DNA from 3 places in the Pseudarthrobacter sp. NIBRBAC000502772 genome. Region 1 is predicted to be linked to each of the others. Evidence: riboswitches for the same ligand, from Rfam matches in the RefSeq annotation. Region 1 holds a riboswitch; each other region holds the start of a gene.

What was found. Region 1 has a riboswitch for thiamine pyrophosphate ahead of thiD (bifunctional hydroxymethylpyrimidine kinase/phosphomethylpyrimidine kinase). Riboswitches for the same ligand answer to the same signal wherever they lie in the genome.
Region 2: it holds a riboswitch for thiamine pyrophosphate, as region 1 does, so the genes downstream of both, thiO (glycine oxidase ThiO) here and thiD (bifunctional hydroxymethylpyrimidine kinase/phosphomethylpyrimidine kinase) in region 1, are expected to answer to the same signal.
Region 3: it holds a riboswitch for thiamine pyrophosphate, as region 1 does, so the genes downstream of both, NIBR502772_RS00880 (ECF transporter S component) here and thiD (bifunctional hydroxymethylpyrimidine kinase/phosphomethylpyrimidine kinase) in region 1, are expected to answer to the same signal.

Annotation. Positions count from the first base shown of each region.
Region 1 covers NZ_CP041188.1:3,280,004-3,289,423, reverse strand. The annotation lists gene NIBR502772_RS15190 (Rne/Rng family ribonuclease) at 1-2,070, shown strand, start outside; TPP riboswitch at 2,173-2,270, shown strand; gene thiD (bifunctional hydroxymethylpyrimidine kinase/phosphomethylpyrimidine kinase) at 2,253-3,851, shown strand; gene rplU (50S ribosomal protein L21) at 4,124-4,432, shown strand; gene rpmA (50S ribosomal protein L27) at 4,494-4,757, shown strand; gene obgE (GTPase ObgE) at 4,874-6,463, shown strand; gene proB (glutamate 5-kinase) at 6,474-7,622, shown strand; gene NIBR502772_RS15160 (glutamate-5-semialdehyde dehydrogenase) at 7,649-9,001, shown strand; gene NIBR502772_RS15155 (hypothetical protein) at 9,077-9,307, shown strand; gene nadD (nicotinate-nucleotide adenylyltransferase) at 9,363-9,420, shown strand, end outside.
Region 2 covers NZ_CP041188.1:3,693,593-3,703,012, reverse strand. The annotation lists gene NIBR502772_RS17090 (RNB domain-containing ribonuclease) at 1-1,468, opposite strand, end outside; gene thiE (thiamine phosphate synthase) at 1,533-2,309, opposite strand; TPP riboswitch at 2,337-2,457, shown strand; gene thiO (glycine oxidase ThiO) at 2,448-3,794, shown strand; gene thiS (sulfur carrier protein ThiS) at 3,791-4,027, shown strand; gene NIBR502772_RS17070 (thiazole synthase) at 4,032-4,847, shown strand; gene NIBR502772_RS17065 (4a-hydroxytetrahydrobiopterin dehydratase) at 4,920-5,246, shown strand; gene NIBR502772_RS17060 (hypothetical protein) at 5,323-5,625, opposite strand; gene NIBR502772_RS17055 (DUF3107 domain-containing protein) at 5,681-5,905, opposite strand; gene NIBR502772_RS17050 (TetR/AcrR family transcriptional regulator) at 5,956-6,621, opposite strand; gene moeB (molybdopterin-synthase adenylyltransferase MoeB) at 6,706-7,905, shown strand; gene NIBR502772_RS17040 (glutamyl-tRNA reductase) at 7,979-9,292, opposite strand.
Region 3 covers NZ_CP041188.1:168,581-178,000, reverse strand. The annotation lists gene NIBR502772_RS00920 (Na+/H+ antiporter subunit A) at 1-2,196, shown strand, start outside; gene NIBR502772_RS00915 (Na(+)/H(+) antiporter subunit C) at 2,193-2,786, shown strand; gene NIBR502772_RS00910 (Na+/H+ antiporter subunit D) at 2,783-4,390, shown strand; gene NIBR502772_RS00905 (Na+/H+ antiporter subunit E) at 4,387-4,932, shown strand; gene NIBR502772_RS00900 (monovalent cation/H+ antiporter complex subunit F) at 4,929-5,222, shown strand; gene mnhG (monovalent cation/H(+) antiporter subunit G) at 5,197-5,619, shown strand; gene NIBR502772_RS00890 (DUF4235 domain-containing protein) at 5,729-5,992, opposite strand; gene NIBR502772_RS00885 (heme-degrading domain-containing protein) at 6,034-6,576, opposite strand; TPP riboswitch at 6,634-6,775, shown strand; gene NIBR502772_RS00880 (ECF transporter S component) at 6,841-7,491, shown strand; gene NIBR502772_RS00875 (ABC transporter ATP-binding protein) at 7,491-9,140, shown strand; gene NIBR502772_RS00870 (energy-coupling factor transporter transmembrane protein EcfT) at 9,137-9,420, shown strand, end outside.

The sequences.
Region 1 (9,420 bases):
GACGGCGTCCTGGCCGAGCACTTTGTTTCCAAGACCCAGCAGGACTCCCTGATCGGCAACGTCTACCTCGGCAAGGTGCAGAACGTCCTGCCGTCCATGGAAGCGGCGTTTGTTGACATCGGACGCGGCCGCAACGCCGTCCTGTACGCCGGTGAAGTGAACTGGGAGGCAGTTAACCTCGAAGGCAAGCAGCGCCGGATCGAAAACGCGCTCAAGTCCGGCGACACCGTCCTGGTCCAGGTCACCAAGGATCCCGTGGGCCACAAGGGTGCACGCCTGACCAGCCAGATCTCGCTGCCCGGCCGCTACCTGGTCTATGTGCCTGGCGGCTCCATGACCGGAATCTCCCGCAAACTGCCCGACGTCGAGCGAAACCGCCTCAAGCGCATCCTCAAGGACCGCCTCCCGGAGCACGCCGGCGTCATCGTCCGCACCGCTGCCGAAGGCGCCTCGGAAGAGGAGCTCACACACGACATCAACCGGCTGCGCGCGCAGTGGGAGGGCATCGAAAGCCAGTCCACGTCCACCAAGATCCTCGCGCCGGAGCTGCTCTACGGCGAACCTGACCTCACCATCAAGGTGGTCCGTGATGTCTTCAACGAGGACTTCTCCAAGCTGATCGTCTCCGGTGAAGAGGCCTGGGACACCATCGAGGCTTACGTCACCTATGTGGCCCCGGACCTCGTGGGCCGCTTGGAAAAGTGGACCAAGGACCAGGACATCTTCGCTGCGTGGCGGATCGATGAGCAGATCCACAAGGCCCTGGAACGCAAGGTCTTCCTGCCTTCGGGCGGCTCGCTGGTCATTGACCGCACCGAAGCCATGACCGTGGTGGACGTCAATACCGGCAAGTTCACCGGCAGCGGCGGCAACCTCGAGGAAACCGTCACCAAGAACAACCTCGAGGCAGCTGAAGAAGTGGTCCGGCAGCTCCGGCTCCGCGACATCGGCGGCATCATCGTCATCGACTTCATCGATATGGTCCTCGAATCCAACCGCGACCTTGTCCTGCGCCGCATGGTGGAATGCCTGGGCCGCGACCGGACCAAGCACCAGGTGGCCGAAGTGACCTCGCTGGGCCTCGTGCAGATGACGCGCAAGCGCATGGGCACCGGGCTCCTGGAAGTCTTCGGCGAGCAGTGTGAAACCTGTGCAGGCCGCGGAATTGTCACCCACGACGACCCCGTGGAACACCGCCGCGCCAACACGGTAGCCGCGGAGCACCACGTGCAGCGGGTAGACAGCCGCCCGGAAGCCCAGCGCACTGACAGCGTGCGGACTGACAGCCAGCGCCCGGACAGCCAGCCGGGTGGCCGCACTGACCGGAAGCGCCGCCGCGGACGGAGTGGCCAGCCGCTGGAAACAGCACCGGCAGCTCCGGTGCAGATCCACACGGTCCACCCGGAGGCCAGCGATGCCGAGCGCCATGCGAAGGCGGAGGCCACGCGGGCGGCGCTTGCGAACATTGCGGCCGCAGCCCACGCTGCGCATCTGCATGACGACGAGGTGGCGCACGCATCAGCTGCCGCGGGCCGGCAGCCTGCGGCTCCAGTGCCGGCTCCGGTTGGGCAGTCCGAAACGGACTCCAGCGGCCGCCCGGCCGCAGTGCTGACATTCGGCGGCGAGCAGGTGGTGCTTCCGTTCGTTGCGCACCACGATGACCAGCCGCACGCACCTGCCCTGACACTTGACCGCCTCGCGGAGGCCTTCGCCCACCTTGGTGAGCCGGCTCCTGTAGCGGAAAGCACGCTGCCGGCAGTTCATGCAACTGAAAGCCGGGCGGCCGAACCTGCCCGCCAGCAGCAGCCAGCCGCGGCGGAGAGGGATTACTCCGACCACACCGAGGAGCCCCGCGCCCGCCGTCCCCGGCGGAACCGGAGTGCCAGCCGTGCCCAGGGCGCAGCCAACGCCACGTCCGTAGAGCATCACGAAGCCGTTCCGGCGGCTGCCGCCGGACACACCCACGCCGCCAAGGCACCGGAGCCCGTCAAGGCTCCTGTGGCCGACAAGCCGGTTGCCGCCAACGCGCCCATCATCCTGGGCGTAGGGGTTCCGGCCTCGGAGCTCTGACCAAGCAGCAGGGCAAGCCAATACAACGGCGCCCGGACGCAGCCTGTGATTCACAGGCTGCGTCCGGGCGTCCGGCGTTAAGTCGCGAGGAACGCTAGGCTGGTGACTGACACGGGGTGCCGCGCAGAGAGCCGGCTGAGATCCACACCCGTTGAACCTGTCCGGTTAGCACCGGCGAAGGGATGTCTCCTTTGGCTTCAACTTCTGTCCTTCCTCCTGCAACACCCGCGGCGACCCTGCCGGAGACCCCAGCAACCCGGGCTGAGGTCCAGCCCGGACCAGGCCGATCTTCTGCGGTCCGGGTGCTGCGTGACGTCCCGCGGGTGCTGTCCATTGCCGGATCGGACCCTTCAGGGGGCGCGGGCGTCCAGGCCGACCTCAAAAGCATTGCAGCCCTTGGCGGCTACGGCATGGCGGCGATCACCGCGCTGACGGTCCAAAACACCCAGGGGGTCCAGGCGGTTCACGTCCCGCCGGCGTCCTTCCTGGGCCAGCAGCTCGATGCCATCAGCGATGACATCACCATCGACGCGGTCAAGATCGGCATGCTGGGCGACGCTGCGGTGATAGGCGTGGTCCGCGACTGGCTGGAAAAGGTGCGTCCCGCCGTCGTCGTTCTTGATCCGGTGATGGTGGCCACGAGCGGCGACCGGCTGCTGCAGGAGTCTGCCGAGGCGGCCCTGCGGGAGATGCTCCCGCTCGCGGACCTGATCACCCCCAACCTGGCGGAACTGGCCATCCTGGTGGGGGAGCCGCAGGCGAGGCAATGGCACGACGCGCTCGGGCAGGGGCAGCGGTTGTCCGCCGCGACCGGTGCCACCGTCCTGGTCAAGGGCGGCCATCTCGACGGCGGTGCGTGCCCGGATGCCCTGGTCAACGCTGCCGGGCTGCTCGCCCGGGAGGTGGTGGAAGTGAGCGGGGACAGGATCCCCACGCGCAACAGCCATGGCACCGGCTGCTCGCTGTCAGCGGCCATGGCCACGGCTCAGGCGCGGCTGGGGGATTGGGAAGCCTCATTGCGGAAAGTGAAGCCCTGGCTGGTGGGCGCGCTGCAGGCCGCTGACCAACTTGAGGTGGGCGCGGGCAACGGCCCCATCAACCACTTCCACCACATGCAACAGGTTCCGGCAGCCGGCGAATTCGCAGAGACGCTGCGGCGGGCGTCGGAGCCGGATCTTGCAGCCATCTACGGGCTGGATTTCATCCGCGACCTGGCGGCCGGCACATTGGCTGAGGAACAGTTCGCCTATTACCTCGCCCAGGACGCCATCTACCTCAACGGCTATTCGCGGGTTCTTGCCCGGGCCAGTGCGCTGGCGCCCACGGAAGCCGCCCAGTTGTTCTGGGCAAAGTCGGCCCAGCAATGCCTTGAGGTCGAGTCCGAACTGCACCGCACGTGGCTAAGCACCAGGACAGTGGACTCCGTCCTCGGACCTGTCACCAAGTCCTACGTGGACCACCTGCTGGCGGCCTCTGCCTCCGGCAGCTACGCGGTCCTCGTGGCGGCGGTACTGCCGTGCTTCTGGCTGTATGCCGAAGTGGGACAGACTCTGCACGCGGAGTTCCTGGCTGCGGGTGCACCGGCAGCACATCCTTATGCCGACTGGCTGCGGGCCTATGCTGACGAGGATTTCGCCCAGGCCACGCGTGACGCCATCGCCTTGGCTGACGACGCCGGCCGGAGTGCTTCCACGGGTGAACGGGCGGCGATGCTGGTGGCTTTCAGGCAGTCGTGCCGGTTCGAGGTGGATTTCTTCGACGCGCCGCGAATTCATTCCTGACCGGCTGGGGCCCGTGCGGCCTGTACGATAGTCAGGCACGGTTTTGGATTGTCAGTGCAGTACCTGCTTGTGGGTCCTATCACAGACAACCTGCCGTAACCAGCCTCATTTGCGGCCGAAGGCAAAATTAGCGTATTCTAGATCTTCGGTGCTTACGCCAACACTTGGGTTACGACCCCACGGCGTTGAGGCACAGCGAGAACCCAGCCAATTATGGAACAGGGTTCAGCACGCAAATTTAGTAATAAACGTCGAGAGAAGTGAGTTCCCAAGTGGTGTACGCGATTGTCCGCGCAGGCGGCCGCCAAGAGAAGGTTTCCGTTGGAGACTTCGTTACCCTGAACCGCGTCCCCGGTGGAGCCGGCAGCACCTTTGAGTTGCCCGCACTGCTCCTGGTAGACGGTGACAAAGTCACCTCTGCTGCTGCGGACCTGGCCAAGGTAACGGTTACGGCTGAGATCCTCGAAGACCTCCGTGGTCCGAAGATCGTCATCCAGAAGTTCAAGAACAAGACCGGTTACAAGAAGCGCCAGGGTCACCGTCAGGAATTGACCAAGGTCAAGATCACGGGTATCAAGTAACTCTTCGTTACTGTTCAGGTTCTTCAGCAGATTCCCCAGAATTTAAAGGCAGGCATTTCAAATGGCACATAAAAAAGGCGCGAGTTCCACTCGCAACGGTCGTGACTCCAACGCCCAGTACCTCGGCGTCAAGCGCTTCGGCGGCCAGGTAGTTTCCGCAGGCGAGATCATCGTTCGCCAGCGTGGCACCCACTTCCACCCGGGCGCCGGCGTTGGACGTGGCGGCGACGACACACTGTTCGCACTGGCCCCGGGAGCCGTCCAGTTCGGCACCCGCCGCGGTCGCCGCGTAGTCAACATCGTTGCTGCTGCAGCTGCAGAGTAACAAATAGTTCTGAAACGGTGGAGCGGGCCATTTGGTCCGCTCCACTATTCTTTTAACCGCATTACAATCGTCTTGGCGCCCTTGGGCGTCCAGGAAACAGCACTGAGGAGATCCACGTGGCGAGCTTTGTAGACCGGGTAGTACTGCACGTATCCGGCGGTACCGGCGGCCACGGCTGTGTCTCCGTCCACCGGGAGAAGTTCATCCCACTGGGCGGACCCGACGGCGGTAACGGCGGCGACGGCGGCAACGTCATCCTGCGCGTTGACCACCAGACCACTACCTTGCTCGACTACCACCACTCCCCGCACCGCCACGCCACCAACGGCGGGTCCGGGATGGGCGACTGGCGCGGCGGCAAGAATGGCGAGACCCTCATCCTGCCCGTGCCCGACGGCACCGTGGTCAAATCCAAGGACGGCACCGTCCTGGCGGACCTGGTCGGCGAAGGAGCAGAATACGTGGCGGCCGCCGGCGGCCAGGGCGGCCTGGGTAACGCTTCGCTGTCCTCGCAGAAGCGCCGTGCCCCGGGCTTCGCCCTGCTGGGCATCGAGGGTGACGCCCGTGACATTGTGCTGGAACTGAAGTCCATCGCGGATATCGCGCTGGTGGGTTTCCCCTCTGCCGGCAAATCCAGCCTGATCGCGGCCATGTCCGCTGCGCGGCCCAAGATCGCCGACTACCCCTTCACCACGCTGATCCCGAACCTGGGTGTTGTCCAGTCCGGCGACGTCCGCTTCACCATTGCAGACGTTCCGGGCCTTATCGAGGGTGCCAGCGAAGGTAAGGGCCTTGGCCACCACTTCCTGCGCCACGTGGAGCGTTGCGCCGCCCTGGTGCATGTACTGGACTGCGGCACGCTGGAATCGGACCGTGACCCGTTGGCAGACCTGGCCATCATCGAGGCCGAGCTGGAAAAGTACTCCGTAGACATGAGCTTCGCGGGTGCCGACGGCGAAGTGGTTCCGCTGAACCACCGTCCGCGCCTGGTCGCCTTGAACAAGGTGGACCTTCCGGACGGCAAGGACATGGCTGAATTTGTACGCCCGGAACTCGAATCACGCGGCTACCGGGTCTTCGAGATCTCGGCCACCAGTCACGAGGGTCTCCGCCAGCTGGGCTTCGCCATGGCGGAAATCGTGCAGGCCGCCCGTGCCGCCCTCGCGGCCGCCCCGCCCAAGGTCCAGCCGCCCATCCTGCGGCCCCGCGCCGTCAACGAAGCCGGCTTCAAGATCCGCCGCGAGGAAAAGAACCTCGAGCCGCTCTTCCGCGTCCTGGGCGATAAGCCTATCCGCTGGGTCAAGCAGACCGACTTCACCAACGAGGAAGCCATCGGCTACCTCGCTGACCGCCTGGCCAAGCTCGGCGTCGAAAACGAACTGTTCAAGCAGGGCGCCAAGCCGGGCGACGCAGTCGTGATTGGCGAAGATGACGGCGTTGTCTTCGACTGGGAGCCCACCATGAGCGCCGGAGCCGAAATGCTCGCATCACCGCGTGGCACGGATATCCGTTTCGCGGACGTCGGCGACCGCCCCACACGTGGCCAGAAGCGTGACGAGCAGCAGGAACGCAAGGATGCCAAGGCTGCCGCCCGCGCCGAGCTCGAGGCCGAGCGCAAGGCCGGGATCTGGACCGAATCGGTCAGCGGCCGCCGCGCTGCCAAGCCGGTCACTGAGAGTGGACTGGGCGTTGAAGATGACGAGTGAGGCCGCTGAAATGACCGAAAATTCCGCAGTAATTATCGAGGAACCCAAAGACGACCGCAGTGTGCTCGCCCGGGCCCGCCGGATCGTTGTCAAAGTAGGGTCGTCGTCGCTGACCAGCATCAAGGGCGGCATCTCGGAAGAGTCCCTGACCGCCCTCTCAGATGTCTTGGCCGCCAAACATAACGCCGGCACGGAAATTATCCTGGTTTCCTCGGGAGCCATTTCCGCAGGCCTTGCGCCCCTCGGGCTGGTGAAGCGCCCGCGTGACCTCGCGACCCAGCAGGCCGCCGCCAGCGTGGGCCAGGGCCTGCTCATGGCGCGCTACACGCACGCGTTCGGCGCCCATGGAGTCACCGTCAGCCAGGTGCTGCTGACCGCAGATGACCTCATGCGTCGCAGCCACCACGCCAACGCTTTCCGTGCATTGAACCGCCTCCTCAACCTCGGCGTGGTGCCGGTGGTCAACGAAAACGACACCGTCGCTACGCACAAGATCCGTTTCGGCGACAACGACAGGCTCTCGGCGCTCGTGGCCCATCTGGTCCGCGCCGACGCCCTGTTGCTGCTGTCCGACGTCGACTCGATATACGACGGCCCGCCCGCCAAGGGCGCCAAGCGCATCTCCCAGGTGGACGGCCCCGAAGATCTTGAGGCAGTGACCATCGGGAAGCCGGGCAAGGCAGGCGTAGGCACCGGCGGCATGCAGACTAAAGTCGAGGCTGCCATCATGGCCGCCGATTCCGGCATACCGGCGCTGGTCACCTCCACCGCCAACGCAGCAGCCGCACTGTCCGGTGAGGACGTAGGGACCTGGTTCACCGTCAACAGCGGCCGGAAGTCTGTGCGGATGATGTGGCTCGCCCACCTGGCGCATGTCCAGGGCCGGCTCTTTCTTGACGACGGCGCCGTGCATGCTGTGCGGGACAATCGCTATTCGCTGCTCCCCGCCGGAATTTCGTCGGTGGACGGCACCTTTGAAGCCGGCGACGCCGTCGAGATGGTGGCCGGCGACGGTACCGTCATCGCGCGCGGTTTGGTTAATTACTCTTCCGAAGAGCTTCCCCAGATGCTGGGCCGCTCCACACAGGAACTGGGCGAGTCCCTGGGCCGCGGATTTGACCGTGAGGTTGTCCATATCGACGACCTGGTTCTGGTCTGAGCGGTCCGCTCGCCTAGACTTGAAGGATGACTGAGGCACTGATTTCCCAAGCCCCTGGCAATTCCAACGATTCAAATGCGGTTCCTTCGGGGCCGGAACAGGGGAGTACCCCCACTCCGGCGGAGGTTGAGGCAGCCGTCCACGCCATCGCTGACCGCTCACGGCAGGCAGCCCGCCAGATGGCCGGGGCCACCCGCGCCCGGAAAGACAGTGCCCTCCGGGCCATCGGTGCCGCATTGCTGACGCGGAAGGACTTCATCCTGGCGGCCAACGCCAAGGATGTCGCGGCCGGCAAAGCCAACGGCACGTCGGCGGCCCTGTTGGACCGCCTCACCCTGACCGAAAGCCGGATCGACGGACTCGTGGCTGCCCTGGAGAACCTGGCCAGCCTGCCGGATCCGGTCGGAAACGTGGTCCGTGGCCAGACCCTCCCCAATGGGCTGCGCCTGCGCCAGATCAACGTGCCTATGGGAGTCGTGGCCGCAATTTACGAGGCCCGTCCCAATGTGACGGTAGACATTGCCGGTCTTGGCCTTAAGAGCGGGAACGCCGTTATCCTCCGCGGCGGTACTGCTGCCGCGTTCACCAACGAGGCACTGGTCCAGATCCTCCGCGAAGCGCTGGACTCCGTCGGGCTGCCTCCGGATGCCGTTCAGACTGTGGACCAGTACGGCCGTGAAGGTGCGAATGCGCTGATGCGGGCCCGCGGCCGTGTTGATGTCCTGATTCCGCGCGGCGGCCGGGATCTGATTCAGTCCGTGGTGCTGAACGCCGCCGTGCCGGTCATCGAGACCGGCGAGGGCAATGTGCATATCTTCATCGACGAATCCGCCAGCGAGGACATGGCGGTGGAGATCCTGCTGAACTCCAAGACCCAGCGGCCCAGTGTCTGCAACACCGTGGAGACCCTGCTGGTCCATTCGCGGTCCACCGTGCTGCCCGCCGTCGCCGCCGCGCTGCGCGGCGCCGGGGTCACCCTCCACGCCGACGAGCGCATCCGTGCGGCGCTGCCTTCTTCTGTTGAGTCCGTGCCGGCAACGGATGAGGATTGGGGAACCGAGTACATGGACTTGGACCTCGCCGTAGCAATGGTGGACAGCCTGGATGACGCCGTCGAGCACATCCGGACCTGGACCACCGGCCACACTGAGGCCATTCTGACCAACAACCTCGCCAACGCGGAACGGTTTATCGCCGAGATTGATTCGGCGGCGGTCATCGTCAACGCGTCCACGCGGTTTACCGACGGCGGCGAGCTGGGCCTCGGTGCCGAGGTTGGCATCTCCACGCAGAAGCTGCACGCCCGCGGCCCGATGGGACTGACTGAGCTCACCACCACTAAGTGGATCGTGCAGGGCGAGGGCCAGGTCCGCGGGTAGCAACGCGGTAATATAGACAGAAGTCCGGAACGGCGGGACAATCCGCTGCCACATCCTTGAACCTTAGGGGAGAAAATGCTGCTCCAGCAGATCGCCATGACCGTTGCCGAAGGCGGAGAACACGCACCCGCTCCGATCTGGGCTGAGCCGTGGGTGTTCGGCGTATCCATTTTCGCCATCCTGCTGGTGATGATGTTCGTTACGCTCTCCTACTCGAACCTGGGCAACCGGCACACCGTAACGGATGAGCACGCCGATCCGCACCGCCAGCACCCCAACAAGCACGACCACGGCCAAGGCCACTGAAATTTCCCGTGTTCTGCACCGTGACGGTGCGCAAAGGCGGCTGCGGCTGGGCGTGATGGGCGGGACGTTTGATCCCATCCACCACGGCCACCTTGTTGCAGCCAGCGAAGTGG
Region 2 (9,420 bases), 410 kb from region 1:
CAGCGATGTCGGAAGAGATCAGGCGGACCCGCACCTTGGTGCCGGATTCCAGGTCACCGCCGCACCGGGCCGTCACGGCGGGTTCGGCGATCTGGATGATCCCCGAGGGGCCGTTTCCATTTTTTGCGGCTCCGTTCCTGGTGCCGTTCCCGCTTTTCCCGTTGCCGTTGTCCTTCTGCGGCTTGGAGCCGGAAATCACGATCGCATCGAATTCCTGGCCCACATGGTTGACCAGGAGCGCGGCCTCCACGGTGTCCAGCGCCATGCGTTCCATCCGAGATGCCAGCTGGTCGGATCCGGCCATGATCTCCGGCAGGGACGGCAGGGCTTCCCGCGCCCAGTCCGGTACCGGCTTGCCGTTGCTCAGGGCTTCGCAGATCACCAGGACAAAACGGTCGATCAGACGCCGGAGCGGTGCCGTAGTGTGGGCATAGGCAGCGCCGATGGCGGACTGGATGGCCTCTTTCGGGACTGTGCCGTCGAACGCCGTGTAGCTGGCGCCGCGGAACAGCATGCCGGCTGAGTGCAGGATGGCCAGTTGCCGGGGCTCGGTCGGGTCAAGGCTGCGGAGGTATTCGCCGTAGCTGATCTTGCCGTCCCACGGCTTGCCCAATGCCTCAGTCTGGATGCGGAAGTGACGCAGGGAGCGCTCGTCCGGGGCGGGCATGGTGCGCAGGATGCCCACTTCTCCCGCCAGCATCAGGTCTGCCGCCGCCATCCCCGTCATCAGGGAGATCTGGGCGTTCCAGTCCTCCACCGGAAGCTGCGGCGCCGCGGCAATCCGGTAGCCGCCGTCGGGCAGCTGCACGATTTCCTGCTCGGGCATGTTCAGGCTGGCGCCGCCGCGCTGCCGCTCCAGTTCAACGCGCTTGAGGCCCACTTCCTTCAGGAGCTGCAGGACAGGGCCGGCCGTCCCGGCGTCGAATTCGGCCTGGACTCCCTTGTAGCTCAGCTTGGCCCGGCTGCGGATGGTGGCCCTCTGGACGCTCACAGTGGAGACCTGCGCGGCGTCGTCCAGCCCGAACTCCCAGACGTAGGCGGAACACAGCTGGCCGGCCAGAAGGCTGCCTGCCCCTTCGCTGATGACTTCCGGGTGCAGCGGGATACGGCCGTCAGGGGCGTAGAACGTCTGGCCGCGGCGCCGGGTCTCGGCGTCCAGTCCGCCGCCGGGGCGGACAAAGGACGGCACGTCAGCGATGGCGTAAAGCACCCGGTAGCCAGCGGCCGCACGCTCGATGAACAGCGCCTGGTCCAGGTCAGTGGACGACGCCGGATCGATAGTGAGGAAGGCCACATCCGTCAGGTCAGCACCCGGCAACTCGTGCGCGGCCACTGCCGCTTCCGCGTCCCGGACCGCCTCCGCCGGGTAGGGCCCCGGCAGTTCCAGCTCGGTCCGCAGGGCGCTCAGCGCCGCCGCGAGGTCGTTCGTTTGCTCGTGGACATTGGGGGCCAACCTATGATGTGACACGAAAATCAGGTTAGCTCGATTTCCACGGATCGTGCACGCCCGCCGCCCGCCACGCGGGGGATTGTCAGGATGCGCCGGCGTCCAGGGCCGCCAGGAGTGCCACGGCCGCCGCTGCGGGGTCCGAGGCTTCGGTGATGGCACGCACCACAACAATCCTGCCGGCGCCGGCCTCCACCACCTGCTCCACGTTGCCGAGATCGATGCCTCCGATAGCAAACCAGGGCAGCGTGGCCTGGGTGCCACCGGCAGCGCGGACGGCTTCGGCCGCGTACCGCACCAGGTCAAGGCCGACGGCGGCCCGGCCCGGTTTCGTCGGAGTGGCCCAGACCGGTCCTACGCAGAAGTAGTCCAGGCCGCCTTGGTCAGTCAGCCCACCGGACAGCCGGATGGCCCCTTCGATCTGCTCGGCGCTGTGCGTGGAAAGGCCGATCACGGCTGGTGCCCCGAGCAGCGTGCGGGCGGAAGCGACCGGCAGATCCTTCTGCCCGATGTGGAAGACGGGGGCGCCGGAGAGCAACGCGATATCGGCACGGTCATTGACTGCCCACAGCTTTCCGTGGCGTTCGGCCGCGGCCTGAAGCACGGCCAGCAGCTCCAACTCCTCGGCTGCCTCGATGGCCTTGTCCCGGAGCTGGATGATGTCCACGCCGCCGGCAAACGCCGCGTCCACAAACTCGCCAAAGTCCCCGCGGTCCCGGCGCGCGTCGGTGCACAGGTACAGCCTGGCGCTGTGCGGGAGGCCGGTGTTTGTGCCGCCGGCGGAGTCTGTTCCGGTCAAGGATTCGGGAGCGGCGGAGGGGGCGGAGGGCGTGCCTGCAGCGGCGAAGGATTGCGCGTTCATGGAAACCAGCCTAAGTCCCCTAAACTGGGCGGGTACTGCGGGAGCCCGATGCAGCCGTCACAAAGCGGCCGGGCTGAGAGGGCGTCAGAGCCGACCGCTTGACCTGATCCGGCTAGTACCGGCGTAGGGAAGGAACATATGCCCCCCGCGATAAGCAGCCCACGTGAGCCCGCACCAGCCAGCCCGGCCACCGCCCTGCACGCCGACGTGGCCGTCATCGGCGGCGGAGTCATCGGCCACGCCATAGCCTGGGAAGTCCGGCGATCCGGCCGTTCCGTCGTGCTGATCGATGAAGCGCCCGGCAACGGCGCCAGCTGGGCAGCCGCCGGCATGCTGGCCCCTGTGAGCGAACTGCACTACCAGGAGGAAGACCTCCTTGAGCTGATGCTGGCATCCTCGGGCCTGTGGCCTGCCTTTGCGGCGGACCTCGCCCTGGCCGGGGCTGGCGATACCGGATATCTGACGACGCCGACCCTCGCCATCGGCGCGGACGCTGCGGACCGCCGGGCGCTGATGGACCTGCGGGCCGTGCAGCAGGCCAGCGGCCTGGTGGTGGAACCCCTGACTGTCCGTGAGGCCAGGACCAGGGATTCCCTGCTCAGTCCGGCCATATCCTGCGCCCTGGACATCCCCGCCGACCACCAGGTGGATCCACGGAAACTCGTGGCGTGCCTCCAGGAAGTCCTGGCCCTCCACGAACCGGAAGCAGGAACCGCCGTGGCAGGTGCCCGCGCGGGATTCGCCGTTGACCAGCGTGCCGCTGCCCTGCTCTGGGAGGACGGCCGCGTCATCGGCGTGAGGCTCGCCCACGGCGGGACTGTCCAAGCCAGGGAGACCATCGTGGCCAACGGATTGCAGGCGGGGTCGCTGGAGGGCCTGCCGGTTGGACTGCACCTGCCCCTGCGGCCCGTCTACGGTGACATCCTGCGGCTGGCTGTTCCGCAGCACCTGCGCCCGCTCCTCACCTCCACGGTCCGCGGAATGGTCCATGGTGTGCCGGTCTACATCGTTCCCCGGCAGGACGGCACGGTGGTGATCGGGGCTACGCAGCGGGAAGACGCGCTCGCCGGGACGGGCGACGCCGCTGTCTCGGCGGGCGGCGTCTACCAGTTGCTGCGGGACGCCCAGGTTTTGGTGCCGGCCGTCTCGGAGCTTGAACTCCTGGAATGCACGGCACGGGCAAGGCCTGCGACCCCGGACAACGCCCCTCTCCTCGGCCGCGTACCGTCTTCCGCACCAAGGACGGGGAACACAGCGGACATTGCCGGGCTGATAGTTGCCACCGGATTCTTCCGCCACGGAGTGCTCCTGGCCCCGGCGGCGGCGGCCATCTGCCGGGACCTGCTGGATGGCCGGACGGACCCGCGATGGGAGGCCCTCAGCCCGGCCCGCTTTTCAGGAACGCACCACGTAGCCGGCATACAAGCCCCACGCAAGGACATCAGCAGCACGAAGGCCCTCGACCCACAGAAGGAATCAGCATGAACATCACCCTCAACGGCTCGCGCCATTCCGTGGCGGACGACGCCTCCATCACCACCCTCATCAGCCAGATCACTGGCCGTCCCCTCGCGGCCAACGGCCAGTCAACAGACGGGCAGAAACTCGGCGTCGCCGTCGCCCATAACTCCGAAGTAGTACCCCGCAGCCAGTGGTTCGTCACGGCGCTCGCCGAAGGTGACGACGTCGAACTGGTCACAGCAGTCCAGGGAGGCTGACACCATGACAGTAACCAGCAACATCAGCACACAGAACCTGCCAGAGGCCGCCGACAGGCTGGTGATCGACGGCGTCGAGCTCGGCTCCCGCCTCATCATGGGCACCGGTGGCGCCCCCAGCCTCGACGGGCTCGGCGCCGCCCTGCTGGCCTCTGGAACCGAGCTGACCACAGTGGCCATGCGCCGCTATTCGCCGGCTGAATCGGGGTCCCTTTTCCAGCTCCTGGTGGACCACGGGATCCGGATCCTGCCCAACACCGCAGGCTGCTTCACCGCCCGGGAGGCGGTCATGACGGCGGAGCTGGCCCGCGAAGCGCTGGAAACCGACTGGCTCAAGCTGGAAGTCATCGCCGACGAACAGACCCTGCTGCCGGACGCCGTGGAGCTGGTGGACGCCACGGAACAGCTTGTGAACCGGGGCTTCAAAGTGTTCGCCTACACCAACGATGACCCGGTCCTGGCGCTGCGGCTGGAAAACCTGGGTGCCACCGCGGTCATGCCCCTCGGAGCGCCCATCGGCACCGGCCTGGGAATCCTGAATCCACACAACATCGAGCTGATCGTCTCGCGCGCCTCGGTGCCCGTGGTGCTGGACGCCGGCATCGGAACGGCGTCCGACGCCGCCCTGGCCATGGAGCTTGGCTGTGACGCCGTGCTGCTGGCCACCGCGGTCACGCGGGCGCAGAACCCGGCACTCATGGGGGAGGCCTTCAAACACGCCGTCATCGCCGGTAGGCTGGCGAAAGCGGCCGGCAGGATTCCGCGCCGCGAGCACGCCCTGGCGTCATCGGCCATGGAAGGCCGGGCAGAGTTTCTCTAGGCCGCTTTCTCCAGGCCCGGCGCCCTCGGCCAAACGCCGGGGCGGCTCACCGTTCGAGCCGAGGAGGCCGCCATGGCCGGCAAACACGACACACTCACACGCGAGCGGATCGAGGCCGTCCTCGCCACGCTGCCCGACTGGCAGTACCGGCAGGGCGGGCTCGTTGCTGTCTATAAGACGCCGACGGCGGCCGCCGCACTGGAGCTGATTGCCGCCGTCGGACGCCTGGCGGAAGAACAGAACCACCACCCGGACCTTGACTGGCGCTACAACAGGGTGCATCTGCGCTACACGTCCCATGACGCCGGAGGCGAGGTCACTGAGCGGGATGCCGCTGCTGCCGCGGCCGTGAGTGCTGCTGCCGTTCGGCTCGGCGCCACAGCCCAGCCCGTGGGTTAAGCCGCCGGGTTAAAGGACCGTGACCACGCACCCTGCTGGGGTGGTGGTCACGGGTTCTTAAGGAAAAAGGTGCGGCCTAAAGCTTGAGCGCCTGCGTCAGCCGCCGCGTATCGTGGCTTTCGCGCGTCCGGCCCAGGTAGATGACCGTCCCGATGGCAGCGACGGTGCCGAGCGCCATGGGCAGGACCCAGGGAATCCACGTCAGGCCCGGCTGGTAGCCAAAACCTGCCGCGATGAAAATGATCCAGCTGACCGCGCCCACCACCACGGCAACCCCTGCGGGCAACCCTGTGCCGTACCGCGTATGGCGCTTGTCATTGGCCCAGACAACAAAGCCTGCGGCCGCAGTGACCAGGACAACGATGGTCAGCGAAAGCATGGAATCTCCTCGGAAAGCAGCGGCCAGCCGCCATAGGGGGCTGGCCGCGGACGTGCTAGAACTGGCCGAAACCGACCTTGCGTGCCTCTTCGGCGCCGATTTCCACGTAGCCCAGGGCGTTGCCGGGAACGATGATGATGCGTCCCTTGTCGTCCTTGAGGCGGAGTTCGCTGCCCTTGGTGATGGCTTCTTCAACGACCGTAGCTACAGCGTCAGCATCCTGAGCCGATTCCAATACGATTTCGCGGCCAATGTTCTGAATGCCGATCTTAATTTCCAAAAGGGGGCCTCCCAGCCAATCAAAGTTTCTTGGGTTCTCTTATTTGTAGTCTAGGACTCTTTGGGGAAGCGAGAGATTCCGCGCCAAGCTAAACGGTAAATGAGGTCGCTGGCCACATCGAGGTCCAGGTTCCCGTCCGTTTCCAGCCAGTAACGCGCGCTGACCTGGGCCATTCCGGCCAGGCCACGGCCCAGAAGCTGCGCCTCCAGGTGGGGCAGCTTGGTGTCCTCGGCAATCACGCGGGCAACAGCGTCCGCGAACGTCTTGTTGAATGTCTCGAGGCGTGAACTGACATCGGGATCGTTAATGAGGTCCGATTCGAAGACCAGGCGGTGGGCTTGGTCGTCGCTGGCGATGAAGCGGTAGTAGGCGCGCATCACCGCCTGGACACGTTCGTCATTGTCGGTAGTGGAGCTCAACGCACCAAGCATCAGGTCCGTCAGCGACGCGAGATGGCTGTCCAGCAGGGCAAGATACAGCTCACGTTTGGACGGGAAGTGCTGGTACAGCACCGGTTTGCTGACATGGGCCGTTTCGGCGATTTCATCCATGGCGGCGCCATGGTAGCCGTTGGCGACGAAAACCTCCTGCGCCGCAGCGAGGAGCTGCGCCCGGCGCTCATCCCGGGGAAGCCGGGCGGACCTCTGGCCCGCGGTCCGTTGAGGTGCTGCCGGTTCGCCGCCGGACGCCCGGTCAGCCCGTGCTTCATGGACCACAGTTGCCCTACTTTCGCTTGCCGTTACCTACACAATACTGCGCGGTAATATGACCGGGCGGCATCTCGGGGCATACATTGAAGTATGGCTTCGACTTTGACCGCAAATGATTCCTCTGTCTCGCTTAAACCGCTGGTGGAGCCCGCCGGCGAACTGACGCCGGCCGAGGTGGAACGCTACTCGAGGCACCTCATCATTCCCGAAATCGGAGCGGTGGGGCAGCGGCGGCTGAAGAACGCCAGGGTACTTGTTATCGGTGCCGGGGGACTGGGCTCGCCCGCCCTGCTCTACTTGGCGGCAGCGGGCGTGGGGACCTTGGGAATCATCGACGACGACTCCGTTGACCTCAGCAACCTGCAACGCCAGGTGATCCACGGCGTCGCCGACGTAGGACGGCCCAAGATCGAATCCGCGCGGGACGCCATCGCGGCCCTGAACCCGCTGGTGGACGTTCGGCTGCACAACGTCCGGCTGGATGCCTCCAATGCACTGGAGCTGTTCGCGGACTACGATCTGATCCTGGACGGGGCGGACAACTTCGCCACCCGCTACCTGGTCAACGACGTCGCCGCCATCCTCGGCAAGCCCTATGTGTGGGGATCGATCTTCCGTTTCGACGGCCAGGTCAGCGTGTTCTGGGAAAAGCACGGACCCACCTACCGGGACCTATACCCCGAGGCCCCGCCCGCCGGATCCGTGCCCTCCTGCGGCGAGGGCGGCGTCTTCGGCATGCTCTGTGCGGCTGTGGGTTCACTTATGGTGACCGAGGCAGTGAAGCTGATCACCGGCGTCGGACGTTCACTCCTGGGCAGGGTGGCACTGTTTGATGCGCTGGGCGGCAGCTGGCGCGAGATCCGGGTGTCCAAGGACCCGGCGGCCGAGCCCATTACGGAACTGACGGACTACGAAGCCTTCTGCGGCATCACCCCCGCCGCCTTCGCCGACACGGAGCACACAGTGACGGCAACCCAGCTGGCCACCATGCTGGCGTCCCGGAAGGCAGGCCTGAAGGACTTCGAGCTGGTGGACGTCAGGGAAACCGGCGAACACGACATCGTGAGAATCGACGGCTCGGTGCTGATCCCGCAGGGCAGGATCCTTGCGGGGGAGGCCTGGGCGGAACTTCCGCAGGACAAGGACATTGTGTTCCACTGCAAGGCGGGCACGCGGTCAGCCAACGTTCTGGAGGCTGCGCGGAAGGCAGGCTACCAGCGGGTCAGCCATCTCGACGGCGGAATCCTGGCCTGGGTGCGCGACGTGGAACCGCAGAAGCCGGTCTACTGACCGGTTGCCCTATCACTTTTGGTCGCCAAATCTCTCGGTTGAGAGCCAAAACTGATAGAGCAACGGGGGCGGGTCAGGCGGTTTCGAGGCCCCGGTGGTCCACGGGGCACTCCGCCTGCGCTGCGGTGGCCGGCTGCTCCACGGTGATGCCGTAGAGGGTTTCGAGCGCGGACACGTAGTCGTCCTGCTGGCCGTTGGCGGCGAGCTCACGGGCACGGACAGTGGGCACGTGCAGCAGCTGCTTGACCATCCGGCGGAGGGCGAACTCCACTTCCTCGGCGGCGGCGGTGCAGCCGTGGCGGGCACGGACGCGTTCCATTTCCGCATCCAGGACGTTCATGGTGTGCCGGCGGAGCGCCACGATGGCGGAATCCACTGAGCGGGCTTCCCGTTCCTGTTCGAAGGCCTGGGCCGCGCCGGACACAATGCCGCTGGCCTGGGTGAGGGACTCGGCCTGTTCCTGGGGTGCCGCCAAACGCACGGATTCGAGCGTGAGCAGCTCAACGCCGTCGAGCTGGCCGACTTCCGGGTCAAAATCATGGGTGAGGGCGAGGTCGATCGCGATCAGCGGCTGGGGCGAGTCCGCGCGGATCTCGGCGAGTTCGCCGGCTTCGACCCGGGTGTCGGAGCCGCTGCAGCCGATCATAACGTCGGCTGCAGCTACGGCTACCGGCAGGGATTCGCTGTCCAGCGCTGTTCCGCCGCGCGTGGCGACGAACGCTTCGGCGCGTCCCGACGAGGAGAACACGGAGATGTCGGTGCAGCCCCGTTCGCGGAGCAGAGCCATGGTGGCGCCGGCGTAGGCTCCGGTGCCGAACACCACCACTTTCTTCGCTGACCAGTCGGGGCTTTCGGAAAGATCGGTGGCCAGATCCAGTGCCACTGAAACGATGGACAGGCCCCGGGAACCGAGGGCGGTCTGTGCTCCGACATCCTTGGCCGTCTTGGAGGCGGCCTGGAAGAGGCGGACCAGGCCGGAGCTGGCCGTGCCCTCGTGCTGGGCAGTGATGAGTGCGCGGCGGACCTGGCCGGCAATTTCACGTTCACCCACGACGGCGGAGTCCAGTCCGGCGCTCACGGCGAACAGGTGCTGGCTGACTTCGGGGCCGGTGCGTGTGCTGAAGGAGCGGGACACGAGCTGTTCGTTGAGTCCGCTGAGTCCGCTGATCTCGGACACGAGAGCCGCACGTGCGGCCTCAACATCGTCAGCGTGGGGCGCTTCGCCGTAGATTTCGTAGCGGTTGCAGGTGGCAAGCACAATCGCACCCGTCACTGCCGGCGATCCGGAGAGTGCGGATGTTGCGATACCGGAGGCACCGTTGCTCAGTTGAGCAACGGTCTCAAGGTCGATGTCGGCGTGTGTAGCCACCAATGAAAAAAGAACCACAGCAGACCAATCATAGCTTTTTCGTGGCCCGGTAGAACAACCCGGCAAACAGCCACGGGCTGTGGAGGGCCGCATTTCCTGCCACGGCGCGGCCGGGGCGGCTCTCCGTGACAGGCTGTCGTTATCTT
Region 3 (9,420 bases), 1.7 Mb from region 1:
ACCATGCTGGTTGGCGGCTACCGGGCGCTCCGGCAGACCGACATCAAACTCATCCTGGCTTACGGCACCGTCAGCCAGCTGGGGTTCCTGACCATGGTGGTGGGGCTGGGCACTCCGGATGCGGCCCTCGCCGGCCTCGCGATGCTCCTGGCCCACGGACTGTTCAAGGCCACCCTGTTCCTGGTGGTGGGCATCATCGACCACCAGGCCGGGACCCGCGATGTGCGCCAGCTGTCCGGCGTGTTCGGGCAGTCCCGCGCGCTCGGAATAGTGGCCGGCATCGGTGCCGCCTCGATGGCAGGCGTCCCGCTGCTCGCCGGATTTGTGGCCAAGGAATCAGTGCTGGAAGCCTTTGTCCACCACGCTTCCGGCGGCGAGGCCTGGAGCCTGGTGGTGCTCGTGGGCATCGTCCTCGGGTCCGTTCTCACGTTCGCCTACAGTGCGCGCTTTATCTGGGGAGCGTTCGCGGTGAAGCCCGGGATTGAGCGGACAACGTTCAAGGCGGTCAAGCCTTCCTTCCTGGCAGCCCCGGCCGTCCTCAGCGTCCTCAGCATCGTCTACGGCCTCTGGCCGGCGTCAGTGGACGCCTGGGTCCAGCCCTACGCCGCGCTGTTCGCCTCCACCGCGTCCGACGCCGGCACACCGGCCGAGCAGGCCGGCCACCTTGCGCTGTGGCACGGTTTCACCCCCGCCCTGGGACTGACCGCCCTCACGTTTGCCCTCGGCCTGGCGATGTACTTCGGACGGAACCTGGTGGCCCGCGCGCAGTCCCGCGTTCCCGGCTGGATCGACGGCGACCGCATGTACCAGCTCACCATCGGCGCCCTGGACGACACCGCGGTCTGGATTACGGGCCGCACGCAGCGTGGTTCCCTGTACTTCTACCTCGCCGTGATCCTCACGATGGCGTTTGCGCTGCCGCTGACCGCGATGGTGCTGGCGGGCAAGCCGCTGCCGGACAACCTGTACTTCATCGATCCCTACTCGCCGCTGCAGCCCGTGGTCGGGGCGGGAATTGTGATCGGCGCGCTGGCCGCGGTCAAGGCCAACAAACGGTTCCTCGCCGTGCTGATGGTGTCCGTCACCGGATACGGGATTGCCCTGATGTTCGCGCTCCAGGGCGCGCCGGACCTGGCCCTCACGCAGATGCTTGTGGAAACCATCATCCTGGTGGCCTTTGTCCTGGCCATGCGAAGCCTGCCCGCGGAACTCCGTGACCGCACCGGCGGCAAGTACCGGGTGGTCCGCGTGATCATCGGGGCGGCGTTCGGCGTCACCATGGTCTTCGCCGCCATCCACGCCATGGGCGCCCGGGTGGCCGTCCCCGTGTCCCTGGAATTCCCGCGCCTTGCCTATGAAGGCGGCGGCGGGCTGAACATCGTCAACGTGACTCTGGTGGACATCCGCGCCTGGGACACTTTCGGTGAAATATCCGTCCTTGCACTGGCCGCCACAGGTGTTGCCAGCCTCATCTTCGTCCGCGGCCGCGGCGACCGGACCAGGGTCTCTGCAACTATTGCCGAGGGCAGCGTCGGCCGCCAGGTCGCAGTGGATCCCGGGTCGCGGGAAGCCGCGGCCCTGGCCATCAGCCGCAAATTCGCCGCCTCCGCCCGGGATGCCTGGATCGTGGCGGGGCGCACCCTGGCACCGGAACGGCGTTCCATCATCTTTGAAGTGGTCACGCGGCTGATCTTCCACTCCCTGATCATCTTCTCGCTCTACCTCCTCCTGGCCGGCCACAACCTGCCCGGCGGCGGCTTCGCCGGCGGCCTGACTGCCGGACTTGCCCTGGCCATCCGCTACCTGGCCGGCGGCCGGTTCGAACTGCGCGAGGCCACGCCCGTCGGCGCCGGAACGCTGCTGGGGATCGGGCTCGCCACTGCGGCGGCGTCCGGTGTGGTGCCACTGCTGCTGGGCGGCCAGGTATTCCAGACCGCCATCATCGAACTCTGGCTGCCGGTGTTCGGGGACATCAAGTTCGTTACGTCCACCATCTTCGACATCGGCGTCTACATTGTGGTGATCGGCCTGGTGCTGGACGTCCTCCGCAGCCTGGGCTCCGAGATCGATGAACACTTTGAAGAGCAGAGAACTGCGCCCGCCGAGGACTCGCCAGACGACGACGCCCCTGCGACTGCCCAGGTGCGGGAACCCGTGGGCGTCCCCGCCGAAACCACTGCGAGGGGCCGAGGATGAGCGTCAACCTGACCCTGCTGACCGTGATGGGTGCCCTGTATGCGTGCGGCATCTACCTGATCCTGGAACGCAGCCTCACCCGTGTCCTGCTCGGGCTGATGCTGCTGGCGAACGCCACTAACCTGTTGATCCTGGCCACCGGCGGCTATGCCGGCCTGGCACCCCTGTACAACAAGGACACCGGCGCGCATGAGTACGCGGACCCGCTGCCACAGGCCCTGATCCTCACGTCGATCGTGATCTCCTTCGCCGTGACGGCCTTTATGCTCGGCATCATCTACCGCACGTGGGTCCTGGCCCGCCAGGACGAGATCCAGGACGACGTCGAGGACCTCCGGGTCGCCGAGACCCCCCGCTTCGACGCGGAGGACGACGCCCCGATCCCGGCCGAGACTTCCGAGTTTCCCCTGACCATGCTTGGCGGCGACGGGAGCACGGTCTCGGACCACCCAGCGGCTGCGGACGGCCCGGAAGGGGCCGGGGGTTCCGTCACGGCCGGTGCCAAGAAGATTCCTGCCGCGGATGCCGCCGCCGAAGAGCAACCCGGCTCGCGGAACGTAACCCCTGGTCCCGAAGGAGGTGTGAAGTGAACATCGCAAGCTTTGCCCCGCTCGCCGTCGTACTTCCCATCCTCGGTGCCGCCCTGGCCTTCCTGCTGATCCGGCACTCCCGTGCCCAGCGCGCGGTCAGCATCGGCGTGCTGTCCCTGACCCTCCTGCTGGAGTGCCTGCTGCTGGCCTCCGTGTGGGACGGCGGAACGGCCGCCGTGACCATCGGTGGCTGGCTGCCGCCGTGGGGCATCACCATGGTGGTGGACCAGTTCTCGTCCCTCATGCTCGTGGTGTCGTCGGCCATTAGCCTCGCTGTGTTGGTCTACGCCACGGGGCAGGGCATGGCCGACGGCGACCAGGACGCGCCGGTGTCGATCTTCCACCCCACCTACCTGATCCTGGTGGCCGGGGTCTCTAACGCGTTCCTGTCCGGGGACCTGTTCAACCTGTACGTCGGCTTCGAGATCCTGCTGACGGCAAGCTATGTGCTGATGACACTGGGCGGGACCGGCCCCCGCATCCGCGCCGGCGTCACCTACGTGGTGGTCTCCGTAGTGTCTTCGGTGCTGTTCCTGATCTCCATCGCCATGGTCTATGGCGCCACCGGAACCGTGAACATGGCCGACCTCGCCATCAAGCTCGCGGACCTGGACGAGGGAACCCGGACCCTGCTGCACGTGCTGCTCCTGGTGGCCTTCGGTATCAAGGCGGCCGTGTTCCCGCTGTCGTTCTGGCTGCCTGACTCCTACCCCACGGCGCCCGCGCCGGTCACCGCCGTGTTCGCCGGCCTGCTGACCAAAGTGGGCGTCTACGCGATGGTGCGCACGGAGACCCTGCTCTTCCCCGGGGACAGCCTGAACACTCCGCTGATGGTGGCGGCGCTGCTGACGATGGTGGTGGGAATCCTCGGCGCCTTGGCCCAGAGCGACATCAAACGTCTGTTGTCCTTCACCCTGGTCAGCCACATCGGCTACATGGTGTTCGGCCTGGCGATGTCCTCGGTGGCCGGGCTGGGCGCCGCCGTGTTCTACGTGGCCCACCACATCACCATCCAGACCAGCCTCTTCCTGGTTACGGGCCTGATCGAACGCCGCGGCGGCAGCTCCTCCGTGGACCGGCTGGCAGGCCTCGCCAAGCTGTCACCCATGCTGGCCCTGCTGTTCTTTATCCCCGCCATGAACCTGGCCGGGATCCCGCCGTTCTCCGGTTTCCTGGGGAAAGTGGGGCTCATCCAGGCGGGCATCGAACTGGGCACGCCCCTGGCCTACGCCCTGGTGGTCGGCGGCGTGGTCACCAGCCTCCTGACGCTGCTGGCCGTTGCGAGGGTCTGGAACCGCGCCTTCTGGCGCAAGCCCTCGGACGCCGAGCACCCGGACCCCGTCCTGCTGGCCGAGCCCAAGGATTCGGATACCGGCAGCCGGGCCGGCCGCAAAAACGTCACGCTGCTGCCCCGCACCATGGTGGGGTCAACCCTGGGCCTGGTGGTCCTGGGCGTGTCACTCACTGTTTTTGCGGGCCCGTTGTTCACTGTCTCGGACCAGGCCGCCCACGAAATGCTGGACCGGTCCGCCTACATCCAGGCCGTGCTGGGCGAGGACACGGACGTTCCCCCGCTGGCCCTGAAAGACGGTGGGGGCAAATGAGCCGCCGCCGGATTTCCCTCCGCCAGGAACTGCCCCTGCTGGTATGGCTGGTGATTGTCTGGGGCGCCCTGTGGCAGGACTTCAGCCCCGGCAACCTGCTCTTCGGCGCGTTGCTGGCCGTGCTCGTGGCCCGGATCTTCTACCTGCCGCCGGTGGAACTCAGCGGCAGGTTCAACATTCTTTATGCAGTGCCATTTGCCCTGCGTTTCCTGGGCAGGGTGGCGGCAGCCAGCGTTGAGGTGATGTACTTGGCGGCTGTCCGCGGCCCGCGGGTCATCAACGCCGTCGTCGCGGTGCCGTTGCGGAGCCACCAGGATCTGATGGTCACCGCCACCGGACACGTGATTTCGCTGATCCCGGGCTCGCTGGTGGTGGAAGTGGACCGGTCAACGTCCACCCTGTACCTCCACGCGCTCAATGTCAGCAGCCCGGAAGAAGTGGAAAGCCTGCGCAAGGAAGTCCGCTCCATCGAAGCGGGCCTGATCAGGATCATGGGCACCCGCGAGGAACTCGAAGCAATCCGGCAGGAGGCCGCAGCATGATGCAGACCGTCCTGGCTGTCACCGCAGTCATTCTTTCGCTGGCAGCGGCGGGAGCCATCATCAGGATCTCCCGCGGCCCGTCGCTGCTGGACAGGGTGCTGGCCTCCGACGTACTGCTCGCGATCCTCGGTGCGGCCCTGTGCATCGACATGGCCGTCAACCGGCACCTGAACAACCTGATGCTGCTGGTGGCGCTGTCCGTGGTCGGCTTCATCGGGTCGGTGACCGTGGCGCGCTACGTGGCCGACCGGCGGGAGCAAGCCAATGAATCCCGAGGCCAGCGTGGTTGATAACGTCATCGATGCCGTGTCGGCGGTGTTCCTGGTGGTGGGTGCCCTCATGTCGCTCGCCGCCGCCGTGGGCCTGCTCCGCTTCCCGGACCTGCTGAGCCGGATGCACGCGGCCACCAAGCCGCAGGTGCTGGGGCTGTTCCTGCTCCTGGCGGCCATCGGCCTGCAGCTGCGCACCTGGTGGGTGTGGCCGGTGCTGCTGGTGGCCTGGATTTTCCAGCTGCTGACGGTGCCGGTTTCCGCCCATATGGTGGGCCGCGCCGGTTACCGGACCAAACACCTGCACCGTGAGCTGCTCAGCTCCGATGAACTCGAAGCCGTGGTTCAGAAGGCGGCCCAATCGGCCCGGGATGAATCGTCCAGGGATGAAGCGTCCGACGGCGGCCGGCGGGACTGAGCGACACGCGCAGCCCCAGCGTCCCGTGTGAGTTTTTGTCCAGATAATCGGGTATCTCGGCCGGTCTGAACCGATTATCTGGACAAGAACTCAGGGGCTGGTGGTGCGGTTAGACGATGTCCTGGGACTTGGCGAAGCGGGTGATGGCCCGCTGGGTGCCGCGGTTGGCGAGCACCTGGATGATGGTGCTGACCGAGGCCGAAATGAGCGCGAACGTCAGGGCCGAGCGCAGGGTGGTGGGAGTGTCTTCGTCCTTGCCGGTGGGAGGCTTCCGGCCGGTGGACTTTTCCCACACGGTATTGACCACCTTGGTGCCGACGAACCCGGCGCCGATGCTGATTGCAGTGCCGAGCAGCTTGATGAACAGGTTCATTCGTTGAACTCCTTGTGAGCGGATCCGGGACTTCCTTTAGCCTAACCCGGCTGCATGGACTCCAGAATCTCCCGCAGGGCTTCCACCACCAGATCGTGGTCCTGCTGCTGTGGCAGGCCCGAGACCGTCACCGTGGCCACTGCACCCACACCGGCGACGTAGACCGGGAAGCAGCCGCCGTGCGGGGCGTAGGTGGACTCGTCGAACCAGCCGTGGTCCTCGATCCGGCCGCCGTGCAGCCTGCCGCGCAGGCCCACCAGCAGCGACGGGATCTCATACCTGGCGGCGGTGCGCTGCTTGGCCCGGATCCAGTGCTCGTTGTCGGGGGTGGCGCCGTCCAGGGCAACATGGAAAAGGACCTGCTCGCCCTTGGTGATGTCGATCGCGATAGGCAGCCGGCGCGATTTGCCCAGCTCCACCAGGAGCAGCCCGAGGTTGAGGGAGTCGTCCTTGCTGAAATGCGGAAACTGCAGCTCGTTGATCTCGGCTTCGACCCGGGCAATCAGGGCCTCAAGCAGCCCCGCCGGCTGGGGCACCGTCGAATCAGGATTGAACGCAGTCACAGTCGGGTTGTTGGCAGTCATGGCCCACAATCTACCCCGCCCGCGGTGTAAACTGGAGCACGCCCATCAGGGCAGATTTATTTACGACAGGGGAGCGCCGCCGTCGGACATCACTGGCATTGCCAGGGAACCGCAGGTGGGCGCTGAGAGTGCGGACAGCCGCAGACCCTCGAACCTGATCCGGTTAGTACCGGCGCAAGGGAGTCGAGTTCTCGAAGTGTCCGGAAACGGCGGCAGCGCCGCACGCCGGGGCACTTTCCCCTCCTGTTCCTCAGGAGGACCAAAATGACAACTGCAGCAATCAAAAAACCCGGCAATACCTGGCGCGTTGTGGACATCGTGGTGGCGGCACTCATCGCCATCACCGGCGGCGTGATCTTCTGGGCCTGGTCCCAGGGCGCCGGCATCGTCTCCGCCCCCATGAACGCCGTTTACCCCCCGCTGACCGGCCTGATCGCCGGCGGCTGGATGATCCCGGCAGTGCTGGGCATGCTCATCATCCGCAAACCCGGCGCGGCGCTCTTCTGCGAAGCGGTGGCCGCCACCGGCGAACTCATCATGGGCTCGCAGTACGGCGCCACCGTGCTGATCTCCGGACTCCTCCAGGGCCTGGGCGCCGAGCTGGTGTTCTTCCTGCTGGTGTACGGCAACTTCCGGTTCAAGTCCTTCCTGCACCAGAAGTACAACCTCATCGCCGCGCTGCTGGCCGGTGCCGGCGCGGGCCTGTTCTGCGGCCTCAATGACTCGTTCCTGCCGTGGGGCTGGAACATCGCCTACGAGCCCGGCGACAAGCTCGCGTACATCGTGTTCTGCACCATCTCCGGCGCGGTGATTGCGGGCGCGCTGTCCTGGATCGCCACCCGCGGCCTGGCCAGGACCGGTGTGCTGAGCTCGTTCGCGTCCCGGAAGGCAGCGTCGGAGCCCGTCTTCAACTGATGACCGCTTCCGACGCCGGCGCTTACGGAGTACGACCCGCCGCGGTGTCCGCCCGTGCCTGGGGCTGGCGGCATGCCGGACGTTCCGCCCCCGCCGTCCGGGGGCTCGACCTCGACATCGCTCCCGGCGAGCGGGTGCTGCTGCTGGGCCCGTCGGGCGCGGGCAAGTCAACGCTGCTGCACGCGCTCGCAGGGGTGCTGGGGGATGAAGAGGACGACGCCGACGAAACCGGTTCGCTGCTGATCGACGGTGTGGTGCCCCGCGGGCAACGCGGCCGCTCGGGCCTGATGCAGCAGGATCCGGAAACGCAGGTTGTTCTGTCGCGCCTGGGTGACGACGTCGCCTTCGGCGCCGAGAACCTCGCCGTTCCACGGGACGAGATCTGGCGGCGCGTCCATGAAGCGCTCGACGACGTCGGGCTGCGGAGTGCCGGGGGCGGCGGTTTGAACGCCAGCGACGGCGCTGGTGCGGGCTCCGGTTTGAACGCCGACGGCGGCGCTGGTGCGGGCCGGCTCCCGCTGGACCACCCGACGTCGGCCCTGTCCGGCGGGCAGAAGCAGCGTCTGGCGCTGGCCGGGATCCTCGCGATGCGGCCCGGGCTGATCCTGCTGGATGAGCCCACCGCGAACCTGGATCCCGCCGGCGTGCTGGAAGTCCGCGACGCCGTGGGCCGCTGCCTGGACAAAACCGGTGCCACCCTCGTTGTGGTGGAACACCGCGTGTCCGTCTGGAAGGACCTGGTGGACCGGATTGTGGTGCTGCAGCCGGGCTCGGCAGCGGGTTCCGCTGCTTCCTCCGCTACGTCCGCAGTCCTGCTGGACGGGCCGCCGGACCAGGTGCTCGCGGAGGCACGGGACATGCTGATCGGCGCAGGCGTCTGGGTGCCGGGCTATGTTCCGGCAACCCGCCGCCGCGTGTCCGCAGGCTCAGGTGACCTGCTGCTGGCGGCCGAGGACCTGGCCGTCTCCCGCGAGCGTCCGCGGCGCCGCGGCTTCCGGACCATCCCGCCCGTACCGGTGCAGCTGGGCATCACGGCCCAGGTCCGTTCCGGCCAGGCACTCACCGTCACGGGGCCCAACGGCGCCGGCAAGTCAACGTTTGCGCTGACGCTCGCCGGGCTTCTGGCGCCGGTGGCGGGGAAGGTGTCCGCCGCCGTCGAGCTTTCCGAGGGGGCCGGGATCGATCCCTTCAAATGGAAAGCCAACCAGCTGATTTCCCGCATCGGAACCGTGTTCCAGGAGCCTGAGCACCAGTTCGTGACCGGCCGCGTGCTGGACGAGCTGATGTTCGGCCCGCGGCACCTGGGGCATGGCGAGGAGCGGGTGGATGAGCTGCTGGAACGGCTGCGCCTGACGCACCTGGTGGACGCCAATCCATACACGCTCTCGGGAGGCGAAAAGCGGCGCCTCTCGGTGGCCACTGTCCTCGCGGCCCACCCTCGTGTGCTGGTCCTCGACGAGCCGACGTTCGGCCAGGATGCCAACACCTGGGCCGAGCTCGCCTCGTTCCTCTCAGAACTGCTCGACGCCGGGACCTCCGTGGTTTCCGTGACCCACGACCAGGAATTCAGCGCAGTCCTGGGCGGGGCCGGACTGCGGCTCGGCCCGGCCTCGCGCGGCGGCGCCCGCCAGGAAGCAGGTGCGGCATGAGGGATGCCCTGACCCTCCGCGGCAACCACGCGCTGCTGACGCGCGCCAACCCGCTGGCCAAGTTCGCCGTCGTCTTCCTCATCACCCTGGTGCTGGCGCTCTCCATCGACTGGGTGTCCGCCTCGGTGGCGCTTGCGGCCGAGCTGGCGCTCTTTCCGCTGGCCGGCCTCACCCTGCGCCTGCTGTGGCAGCGCGGCTGGCCGCTCATCATCGCGGCAGCCCTGGGCGGCTGGAGCACGGCGATCGTCGCGGCGGACAGCGGCGCTGTACTGCTCGACGT